Regions from separate parts of the Microbacterium panaciterrae genome, predicted to be linked through region 1. Evidence: predicted binding sites of a transcription regulator. Region 1 holds the regulator's gene; the other holds the start of a gene.

Evidence for each region. The regulator LexA, encoded in region 1, represses DNA repair genes until DNA is damaged. The targets are predictions, from matches to a motif close to TCGAACANNTGTTCGA.
Region 2: a site for LexA is predicted at 3,463-3,478, ahead of ABD882_RS01430 (HNH endonuclease signature motif containing protein). Genes of this name have one in related genera too.

The regions. Positions count from the first base shown of each region.
Region 1 covers NZ_BAABGP010000024.1:27,541-33,308, forward strand. Annotated here, with positions in the region: gene ABD882_RS16685 (LysM peptidoglycan-binding domain-containing protein) at 1-335, opposite strand, end outside; gene lexA (transcriptional repressor LexA) at 604-1,290, shown strand; gene metE (5-methyltetrahydropteroyltriglutamate--homocysteine S-methyltransferase) at 1,356-3,677, opposite strand; gene ABD882_RS16700 (methylenetetrahydrofolate reductase) at 3,715-4,680, opposite strand; gene ABD882_RS16705 (S9 family peptidase) at 4,814-5,768, shown strand, end outside.
Region 2 covers NZ_BAABGP010000003.1:307,327-313,094, reverse strand. Annotated here, with positions in the region: gene paaB (1,2-phenylacetyl-CoA epoxidase subunit PaaB) at 1-29, shown strand, start outside; gene paaC (1,2-phenylacetyl-CoA epoxidase subunit PaaC) at 26-874, shown strand; gene paaD (1,2-phenylacetyl-CoA epoxidase subunit PaaD) at 868-1,353, shown strand; gene paaE (1,2-phenylacetyl-CoA epoxidase subunit PaaE) at 1,353-2,600, shown strand; gene ABD882_RS01435 (enoyl-CoA hydratase/isomerase family protein) at 2,622-3,392, shown strand; gene ABD882_RS01430 (HNH endonuclease signature motif containing protein) at 3,537-5,081, shown strand; gene ABD882_RS01425 (sulfite exporter TauE/SafE family protein) at 5,226-5,768, shown strand, end outside.

The DNA.
Region 1 (5,768 bases):
AGGTGCTGGCCGACGCTGATCACGCCGCCGTCGATGAGGTTCAGCTTCGAGATCGCGGCGACCACGTCGCGGGGGTCGACCTTCGGCGCGACCTCGCCCGCGATGGACCAGAGCGTGTCGCCGGACTGCACGGTGACCGTGGCGAAGGTGTTGGCGCCGGTCAGCTCGCCGGACGCGAGCGCCGAACCGCCGCTCACCGCAGCGAACGCGATCGCCGCCGCGATCGGGAGCGTCACCAGCGCGGCCAGCACGCGCCGACCGCGCGCCGTGATCCGCAGACGCGTTCCGGAGACTCCGGCGGAACCGAGCGACGGGGCGAAGGTGATGCTGCTCATGGTGCTTCTCCTTAATTGTGCTGTCGGTCCGCTCCCCCGGAGGGAGTCCCTCTGTCTGAGGGAACATCCGCTCCGGCCTCTGGGGAGACGAACCTACGTTCCGAAGATACTTTCGACTTCGAACATCTGTCAAGCGTTCTTCGAACATCGCTTCCACGACATCTCCGACACGCTCGAACAGATCTTCCGAATCCGTGTCTCTCTCGGATACGGTTTCGATATACAGACCTCACCACGGACCACCGACATTCGAATCGAAGGAGATGTCATGAACGGCAGCGCGAGCCCTGAGCCCGAGGCCCCGCGGACGCGGCGCCGGAAGAGCCTGAGCGCGAAGCAGATGGCGATCCTCGAGGTCATCCAGACGTCGATCGCACGCAACGGGTATCCGCCGAGCATGCGCGAGATCGGCGACGCCGTGAACCTGAAGTCGCTGAGCAGCGTGACGCATCAGCTCGGGCAGCTCGAGCTGAGCGGCTATCTGCGCCGCGACGCCGGCAAGACGCGCGCCATGGAGGTGCTGATCGATCTGCCGGCCCTGTCCGGCGAGAATCCGGCGGACGCTGCTCCGTCCGTCGGCGATGCGGCCCTGGTGCCCCTCGTCGGCCGGATCGCCGCCGGCGTGCCGATCACGGCCGAGCAGCAGGTCGAGGAGATCTTCCCCCTCCCCCGCCAGCTGGTGGGCAAGGGCGAACTGTTCATGCTGAAGGTCTCCGGAGAGTCCATGATCGATGCCGCGATCTGCGACGGCGACTGGGTCGTCATCCGCTCGCAGAACACCGCGGAGAACGGTGAGATCGTGGCCGCGATGATCGACGGCGAGGCCACGGTGAAGACGTTCCGCCGGCGCGACGGCCATGTCTGGCTGCTCCCCCGCAACAGCGCGTTCGAGCCCATCCTCGGCGACGACGCCGTGATCCTCGGCAAGCTCGTGGCGGTGCTGCGCGCCGTCTGATCCACGTCACGCGGCAGAGGCCGCCCCGGGATGATTCCCGGGGCGGCCTCTTCTTCGTGTGGCGGTCAGACCGCGACGACGATGTCCTCACGGACGCGGCGGGTGGCCTCGACGATGTTGCGCAGCGAGGCGTTCGTCTCCTCGTAGCCGCGGGTCTTCAGACCGCAGTCCGGGTTGACCCAGAGCTGACGTGTCGGGATCTCCTCGACCGCACGCCGCAGCAGCGCCTCGATCTCGGTGGTCTGCGGCACGCGCGGCGAGTGGATGTCGTAGACACCCGGGCCGATCCCATGGTCGAAACCGCTGGCGGCGATGTCGGTGACGACCTCCATGCGGCTGCGCGCGGCCTCGATCGAGGTCACGTCGGCGTCGAGGGCGCGGATCGCGTCGATCACCACGCCGAACTCCGAGTAGCAGAGGTGCGTGTGCACCTGCGTGGCGGTCGCCGCACCCGCCGTGGAGAGGCGGAAGGACGCGACGGACCAGTCCAGATACGCCGGCTGATCGGCCTTCTTCAGCGGCAGCAGCTCGCGCAGCGCGGGCTCGTCGACCTGGATGACCGCGATGCCGGCCTCCTCGAGGTCGGCGATCTCGTCGCGCAGCGCCAAAGCGACCTGGTTGGCGGTCTCGGCGAGCGGCTGGTCGTCGCGCACGAACGACCAGGCGAGGATCGTGACCGGCCCGGTCAGCATGCCCTTCATCGGCTTCGCGGTGAGCGACTGCGCGTACTGCGACCAGGCGACGGTGATCGGCGCCGGGCGGGACACATCGCCCCAGAGGATCGACGGACGGGTCGCGCGGGATCCGTACGACTGCACCCAGCCGTTCTCGGTGACGTCGAAGCCGTCGAGATTCTCGGCGAAGTACTGCACCATGTCGTTGCGTTCCGGCTCGCCGTGCACGAGCACGTCGAGGCCCAGTTCCTCCTGCAGCGCGACGACACGGCCGATCTCCTCGCGGAGGAACCCGTCGTACTCGTCCGCGGTGATCTCGCCGCGGATGAACTGCGCGCGGGCGCGGCGGATGTCGCCGGTCTGCGGGAAGGATCCGATCGTGGTGAGCGGCAGCGCCGGCAGCGCCAGCGCGCTCTCCTGCGCCGCGACCCGGGCGTCGTAGTCGCCGCGGTCGAAGTCGGCGCCGGTCAGTGCGGCGGTGCGGTCGCGGACGGCGTCGACGCGCACTCCGGGTGCGCTCAGGCGGTCGGCGAGGGCCGCAGAGGCGGCGTCCAGCTCGCCGGCAATCGCGTCGCGTCCTTCGGCGAGGCCGCGGGCGAGCGTGGTCACCTGCGCGACCTTCTGGTCGGCGAAGGCGAGCCAGGCGAGCAGGCGCGCGTCGAGCTTGGTCTCGTCCTCGACGTCGTGCGGCACGTGCTGCAGCGACGTGGAGGTGGACGCCGCGACGCCCGCGGCACCGAGGCCGCGCAGCGCCTCGAGCGTGTCGAAGGCCGCGGCGAGGTCGCCGCGCCAGATGTTGTGCCCGTCGATCACACCGCCGACGAGCACCTTGTCCGCGAGGCCCGCGACGGCGGCCGGGACCGTGCCGCGGACGAGGTCGAGGCCGATCGCCTCGATCGGAGCGGCGGCGAGCACGGCGAGGTTGGCGTCCAGCGCCGCGTAGGGCGCAGCGACGAAGATCGCCGGGCGCTCGGCGAGTCCGCCGAGCACCGCGTAGGCGCGTGCGGCCGCGGCGCCGAGCTCTGCGACGGAGGCCGGCAGGGACTCGCTGACCAGGGCGGGCTCATCGATCTGCACCCACTCGGCGCCCGCGGCCTTCAGCGCCGTGAGCAGCTCGGCGTAGACGGGCACCAGGTCGTCGAGGCGGGACAGCGGATCGAAGCCCTCCGGCGCCTCGTCCGCGGCCTTCGCCAGCGCGAGGAACGTGACGGGACCGACGATCACCGGACGGGTGCGGAAGCCGGCCTGCGCCGCCTCCTGCACCTGACGCAGGATCCGGTCGCTCGAGAGCGAGAACACGGTGTCGGGCCCGATCTCGGGGACCAGGTAGTGGTAGTTCGTGTCGAACCACTTCGTCATCTCGAGCGGGGCGCGCTCCCCCTCGCCGCGGGCGATCGTGAAGTACGCGGGCAGGCCGATCGTGCCGTCGGCGGAGCGCAGATCCTCGAACCGGGCGGGAATCGCGCCGACCGTCACGGCGGCATCCAGCACCTGGTCGTAGTACGAGAACGACTCCGGGATCGCCGAGTCGGCACGTCCGAGTCCCTGCACGGCGAGGCGCTCGCGGGTGGCCGCGCGGAGTCCTGCGGCAGTGCTCTCCAGCTCGGCCTCGTCGATCCGTCCGCCCCAGAACGCCTCGACGGCCTTCTTGAGCTCGCGCTTGCGGCCGATTCGGGGATAGCCCAGGACGGTGCCCTCGGGGAATGCGGTCATGACGGTCCTCTCTGACGGAAGGGGGGAAGGGTGCGGCTCAGCGCGCGCTGGTGGATTGGAGGATGCCGGCGTCCTCGAGGACGCCGAGCACGGTGCGGTGCTGGTTGAACGCGTACAGGTGCACACCGGGCGCTCCGCCGTCGACGAGCTCGCGCACGAGCGCGGCCGCCTGCGCGATGCCGATCTGGGTGCGCCCCTCGACGGTGGGTTCGACCTCGAGTGCGATGGACAGCTCGGCGGGCAGCTCTTCGCCGCTCAGCTCCAGCACCCGGTTCAGCCGTGCCGGAGACGTGATCGGCATGATCCCGGGCAGGATCGGGATCGTCACGCCCGCGCGACGGGCGCGCTCAACGAACGCGAAGTAGTCGTCGGCGTGGAAGAAGAGCTGCGTGATCGCAAGGGTTGCTCCGGCCGCCTGCTTGGCCAGCAGCGCCTCGACGTCCTGGTTGCGGTGCACGGACCGCGGGTGTCCGTTCGGGTAGGTGGCGACCGCGATGTTGACCTTCTTGCGCGGGGTGACCTGCACGGCGCCCGGCACCCCGGGGATGGGCCGTTCCTGGTACGGCGCGCGCTCGGCCTGCGCGCGATCGATCAGCTGCACCAGCTGCGCCGAGCTCTCCAGGTCGCCGAGGAACGGCTCGCTCTCATCGAGGGGCGGGTCCCCGCGCAGGGCGAGGAAGCTGAGGATCCCGGCATCGAGGAACTCCCGGATCAGCCGCGAGGCGCCCGCGTAGGTGCTGCCGACGCAGGTGAGGTGCGCGAGCGGCTCGACCGTGGTCTGCTCGCGGATGTAGCGCAGCACGTCCAGCGAGCGCCCGCCGACCGATCCGCCGGCGCCATAGGTCACCGAGATGAATCGCGGCGACGCCGTGGCGAGCTGCTGGATGGTCTCGTGCAGCGCCTCGACCGGTGCCGGGGTGCGCGGCGGATACAGCTCGAAGGAGATCGGCACGCGCGGCGAGGCCGCCCCGGTCGGGGCGAACGGCGGCGCGTCGAAGGACATGTCTCTCCTGGGTCGGGGCGGTCACCCCACGCTAAGGGGCCCCGAGACGCGGCGCGTGCTGTGTTTCACCATGTGTCGGCGACGGGTGCCGGTGCGCCGTGCACCCGCATCGGCAGCGCTCTACGCTCGAAGCATGACGCCCCTGCACGGATCCTGGCCTTCCCCGCTGTCCGCGGTCGACCTCGCCGTCGCCGGCGTCAAGCTCGACGGGGCACGCTACGGCGCGGACGGCATCTGGTGGAGCGAGTCCGTGCCGCAGGAGCGCGGCCGGCTGACCGTGCGGCGTCAGGATCCGGACGGCTCCGTGCACGAGGTGCTGCCCGCACCGTGGAGCGCGCGGTCGCGCGTGCACGAGTACGGCGGCGGCGCATGGACGGTCGCCGAAGACGGGACGCTGCTCTTCGTCGACGGCGAGGACCAGCGCGTGCACCGCCTGGATCCGGGTTCCGAGGTCCCCGTCCCGCTCACCGCGCCGGGGCCTCGCTACGGCGGCCTGCGGGTGCAGCAGAACCGGCTGTTCGCCGTGCAGGAGGATCTGCGCCCCGAACAGCACGAGCGCGCCATCGCGGAGATCCCGCTGGACGGGTCTGCCGCGGATGACGACGCGGCCGTCGTCCGGGTCGTTTACCGCGGCGGGTTCTACGCCCATCCCTCGCTCTCGCCCGACGGGACCCGTCTCGCCTATGTCGTCTGGCCCGACACGCGTATGCCGTGGGAATCGGCGCTGGCCTGCGTCGTCGACCTCGCCACGGGGGCGGACAGCGCGATCCCGAGCCGGGCGGCGCTGCAGCCCGAGTGGCTCTCCGACGACGAGGTGCTGTTCGCCGACGATGCGACCGGCCGGTGGAACCTGCACCGGGCGCGCATCGGCGCGCAGCCGGTGCCCCCGATTCCGACGCCTCCCGCCACGAGAGAGGACTCCGTCCCCGTGGACGCCGACACCGGCGGCGGACTGTGGGTGCTCGGCCAGCGCTGGTTCCGGGTGCTCGACGACGGCCGGATCCTCGCGGTGCGCACGAACGGATCCGACTCGCTGGTGCTGCTGGATCGGGACGGTGCACTGATCCGCGAACTCGACGTGCCGTTCG
Region 2 (5,768 bases), on a different contig from region 1:
CGGCGTCCGAGGGGGTGCCGCACCTGTGAGCGCCCACGACCTCGACCCGCACGGCGACGTCTCCGTGGAGGAGCTCGCCCTCTCTGCGGAACTCTCCGGATCGGGGGAGCGGGCGGCCTCCGCCGACATCGCCGAGTACGCATTGTGGCTCGGTGACGACGCGCTGATCCTCTCCCAGCAGCTCGGCGAGTGGATCACCCGCGCGCCCGAGCTGGAGGAGGACATCGCGCTTGGCAACATCGCGCTGGACCTGCTCGGGCATGCGCGGTCCTTCCTGCGCTATGCCGGCAGCTGGGACGGGCGCAGCGAGGACGACCTCGCGTATTTCCGCGATGAGGCCGGGTTCCGCAGCAGCTGGCTCGTGGAGCAGCCGAATGGCGACTTCGCGCAGACCATCGCGCGTCAGTTCCTCGTCAGCACCTACATGCTCGAGCTGTATTCCGCGCTGCGGGGCAGCACCGACGCGACGTTCGCCGCGATCGCCGAGAAGGCGGTCAAGGAGGTCGACTACCACCGCGACCACGCCGTGCAGTGGGTGCTGCGTCTGGCCGGCGGCACCGACGAATCCCGGACGCGGATCATCCGCGCGTTCGGCGACGTCTGGCCGTACTCGGCCGAGCTCTTCCGGGACGACGATCTGATCGACCGCCTCGGCGGCGCGGCTGTGCGGCCCTCCTCCCTGCGGGACGGCTTCGACGCCGTCGTGGACGCGGTGTTCGCCGAGGCCGAGCTGGACGAGCTGCTCGCGTCCCTGCGACTGTCCCAGAGCGTCTCCGCCGGCGGCGGCAGGCACGGATCCCACGCCACCGGGCTCGGCCACATCCTCTCCGAGATGCAGGTGCTCGCCCGCCGCCACCCGGGGGAGACATGGTGACGCTGCGCGAGCGCGCTTGGGAGGCGGCCGCCGCGGTGAAAGATCCGGAGGTTCCCGTGCTCACGATCGAGGACCTCGGAGTGCTGCGCGACGTCGCGGTCGACGGAGACCGGATCCGGGTGGACATCACCCCGACGTACAGCGGCTGCCCGGCGATGGACGCGATCCGCGACGACGTCCTGCTCGCGCTCACCCGTGTCGGGTTCGAGGACGTGGAGGTGCGGCTCGTGCTCGCGCCCGCCTGGACCACGGACTGGATGAGCGAGGACGGCAAGCGCAAGCTCACCGAGTACGGCATCGCGCCGCCGACCGGAAAGGCTAGACACGGCGGACCGGTGCGGATCGCGCTCGGTGTGCGCTGCCCCCGCTGCGGGTCGCTGGACACCCGGGAGATCTCGCGCTTCGGCTCGACCTCGTGCAAGGCGCTCTACGAGTGCCGCGCCTGCCTCGAGCCCTTCGACCACTTCAAGGTGATCTGATGGCGCTCTGGCACCTGAGCGCTCCGCAGCAGGCGCAGGCCGGCACCGAGGACGAGTCCGAGCGGATCGCCGGAGCGCTCCTGAACAGCGTCGTCGGCGGCCCCTCCACGAATCCCGGATCGGTGGGCGTCGAACCCGCCCGTCGGCGGGCCCGGTTCCACACCCTCGCCGTCCAGGAGGTGCGCCCGCTCACGCACGACGCGATCGAGGTCACCTTCGCGGTGCCCGACGAGCTCACCGGGGAGTTCGACTACCTCGCCGGCCAGCACGTGGCGCTGCGGGCCGAGATCGACGGGCGCGAGGTGCGCCGCTCCTATTCGCTGTGCCGCCCGCCCGCGCTGGATCCGTCGACCGGCTCCGGCTCCATCAGCGTCGCGATCAAACGCGATCACGGCGGCCGGTTCTCCACCTGGGCGCAGCAGGAGCTGCGGCCCGGCGGGATGATCGACGTGATGAGCCCGCAGGGCGGGTTCACCTCGACCCTCGCCGCCCTCGACGGAGCGCATGTGGCCGGCATCGCCGCCGGAAGCGGGATCACCCCGCTCATGGCGCTCGCGGCGACCGTTCTCGCCCGATCCGAGACGAGCGCCTTCACGCTGGTCTACACGAACCGTTCGACCATGGACGTGATGTTCCTGGACGAGATCGCCGACCTCAAGGACCGCTATCCCGCCCGGTTCGCCGTGCACCACGTGCTCACCCGCGAGCAGCGCTCTGCACCGCTGCTCTCCGGGCGGATCGACGAGGAGCGGCTGCGCGGGATCCTGGACGGACTCGTGCTGCCGGGCACCGTGGACGAATGGTTCCTCTGCGGGCCCTTCGATCTCGTGCAGCTGTGCCGCGACACCCTCGCCGACATCGGCGTGGAACCCGCGCACATCCGCTACGAGCTGTTCACCACGGGCGAGCCGGGCCAGGAGCGGCCCGATGAGGGACGCCCCGTCGTGGTCCGCGAGGACGAGCCCGTGCGCACGATCGAGTTCACGCTCGACGGCCAGTCCGGCACGGTGCAGAGCCCGGTGTCGGCGAACGAGTCGATCCTGAACGCAGCGCTGCGCGTGCGACCCGACGTGCCGTTCGCCTGCGCGGGCGGCGTGTGCGGCACCTGCCGGGCGCGCCTGGTCGACGGATCCGTCACGATGACGGAGAACTACGCGCTCGAGAAGGACGAGCTCGAACGCGGCTACGTGCTCACCTGCCAGTCCCACCCCACCTCGGACCGGGTCGTCGTCGACTACGACGTCTGAGCCTCGCTTAGGGAGAGATCCATGATCGACCTCGACATCGACGGCGCGGTCGCGCACGTCGTGCTGAACAACCCCGCCAAGCTCAACGCGCTCGACGAGCAGGCCGTGCGCGACCTCGGCGACGCGTATGCCGAGGCGGCGCGGGCGGGCGTGCGCGCCCTGGTGCTGCGCGGCGAGGGGCGCGCGTTCTGCGCGGGCCGCGACATCGCCGGCGTCGACCCTCGCGATGACGACGTGATGGGCTATCTGGACGGGCTCGTCACCCCGGTGCTGCAGCGGATGTCGGCGTTCCCCGCGCCGACGTTCGCGGCCGCGCAGGGTGCCTGCCTGGGCGTGGGCCTCGGGCTGCTCATCGCGACCGACGTCGTCTACCTGGCCGACACCGCGAAGATCGGATCCCCGTTCGCGGCCCTCGGCGCCACCCTCGACTCCGGCGGGCACGCGCTGTTCGTGGAGCGGCTCGGCGCGCACCGCACCCTGGACCTCATCTACACCGGACGGCTGATGAGCGGATCCGAGGCCGTCGCCGCCGGACTGTTCTCGCAGGTCCTGCCCGCCGGCGAGCTGCTCGACACGACCCTGGCCGCCGCCGAGCGTGCGGCGGCCGGAGCGACGGCGGCGTTCGTCGCGAGCAAGCGGCTCGTCGCGGCCCTCCGCGACCAGCGCCTGGGCCTGTGGGATTCGATGCGGCAGGAGAACGCGGCGCAGGCCGCGCTGTGCGACACCGACGACTACCGCGAGGGCTTCGCCGCCTTCCAGGAGAAGCGCCCGCCGCAGTTCGAGGGCCGCTGAGGGTCGCCGGTCCCTGAGCCCGTCGGTCGGCCGGGTGTCTGAGCCTCGGTCGGCCCGGTCCCTGAGCTTGTCGAAGGGCTCTTCGGCGTGGCCGTGTTGGTTCCCCACAGGGACGACTTCGCATGAGTTCTACACAGTTCGGTTATGTATCGGGATCTGGGGTTTGAATGTCGGTGGCCCCTATTTGGATGGGGGTATGACATCGACCGCGACGAACACCCTGCAGCAGTTGGAGCAGCTGCTCGAGGGTGTCTGCGCGTCGGCGGAGATGGGCCGCCAGTTCGAGGGGGCTACGGCTCCGGAACTGGTGCAGTTGCTGCAGGTGTTGGGGGTGGTGCAACGCCGGTTGGACGCGGTGATCACCACCGTGACCGGGCAGGTGCAGGATCGGGATTGTCGGCTGTCCGCGGAACGGGTGTCGTCGGCGGCGGGGTGTCGGGATGTGACCGAACTGCTGCGGCGGACGTTGCGGGTGGACACGGGCACCGCCTGCCGCTACGTGACCGCCGCGGACGCTGTGTACCAGGGCAGGGCTCGCAGTTGTCCACGGGGGATTTACTGCCCGCTCGGTACCCGGCGCTCGGTGACGCGTTGCGGGACGGGGTGGTATCCGTGGCCGGGCTGCTGGCCGCGACCGGCCCAGTGCAGCGGGCCGGGAACCGGATCAGCACTGCTGAACGCGACGCGGTGGATCAGCTCCTGGCGGACACCGCCCGCGGGTTGGACCTGCGTGATGAGCACGGGCGCCCGGGCCCCGCCCCCACCACCGATGAGCTCGCCGACTATGCGCGGGCGTTGATGCTCGCGGTAGACCCCGACGGTGCCGAACCGGAGGATTCCCGCGCGAACCGGAACCGGGGGCTCACTTTGGGCCGCGCCCGGGATGGTTTGGTCCCGATCCGGGGCGGGTTGCTCCCGGAGGTCGCGGGACAACTGCAGCGCCTCCTGGACGCGCTCCTCAACCCCCGCATCGACGAACCGGCCGGCCCCGACAGCGGTGATGTCACCTTCATCCCTGCCGACGACCCGGACGGCTCAGCGGATCCGTCGGTTCCGGAGGGTTTGCCGGATCCGGAGGATCTGCGGACCCCGGCGCAACGGCGCCATGACGCGTTCGCGGCGATCCTGACCACCGCCGCTGCCACCGGCGGGTTTCCCACCCTGGGGGGTGCGGCCCCGACCCTGGTCGTGTCCGTCACCGCCGCCGACTACGCAGCGGGGACCGGGCGTGCGTTCGTGGAAGGCACCGGCTGGGATGTCCCGATCACCGTGGCCCGGCACACGGCGTGTGCGGGCGGGATCCAGCGGGTCCTGTTCGACGAACACGGACAGATCGTCTCCATCGGCACCACCGGACGGATCTTCAACGCCGCCCAACGCCGCGCGATCACGCTCCGGGATCGGGAATGCGTGATCCCCGGCTGCCACATCCCCGCAACCTGGTGCGAAATCCACCACGTCCACGAATGGGCCCAGGGCGGCCCCACCCACACCAGCAACGGCGTCACCCTCTGCTGGAATCATCACCGCACCCTGGACACGTCCGGCTGGCAGATCCGCATGCACCACGGGGTCCCCGAGATCCGCGGACCCCACTGGTGGGATCCCTACCGCACCTGGCGCAAACCCCGAACCCGCCACCGCACCAGAACCGCCTTAGCCGGCGCACTCCCAGCACCGGACGGCTGACGAGAAAGAGCATCCGCGTCGTCACGAGGCTGAGCGCTGGGTGGCCAGACGGGTCATCGTGGCAGAGGTGACTAGGCTGGTCTGGCTGCGCTTCCAAGGCGCGAGCGGGCGGGAGCAGCAGTGGGCGAGGGCGTCGTCGAACGGATGCGGGGGCCGCGTGCCTACGCGGCATTCATCGGGATCGGCCTCGCCGCGGGACTGCTGTCCGGCTTGTTCGGCGTGGGCGGCGGCACCGTCATCGTGCCCCTCCTCGTGCTGCTGCTGCGATTCGATCAGCGGCTCGGCGCCGGGACCTCCCTCGCCGCCATCGTCCCCACCGCGACCGTCGGGGTGATCTCCTACGCCGCGCACGACGCGGTCGCGTGGATCCCCGCGCTGATCCTGGCACTCGGATCCGTCTTCGGAGCCCAGATCGGCACCCGCCTGCTGCCGCGGATCTCGCAGACCGCGCTGCGCTGGGGCTTCGTCGCCTTCCTGGTCGTCGTGATCGTGAGCCTGTTCCTGGTCATCCCCTCCCGTGGTGCCGGACTCGAACTGACCTGGGTCACGGCGCCGCTGCTGCTGGTGGTCGGCCTGTTCACCGGGATCCTCGCCGGCCTCATCGGCGTCGGCGGCGGGATCGTCGTGGTGCCGGTGCTCATGCTCGGCTTCGGGACGAGCGATCTCATCGCCAAGGGCACCTCGCTG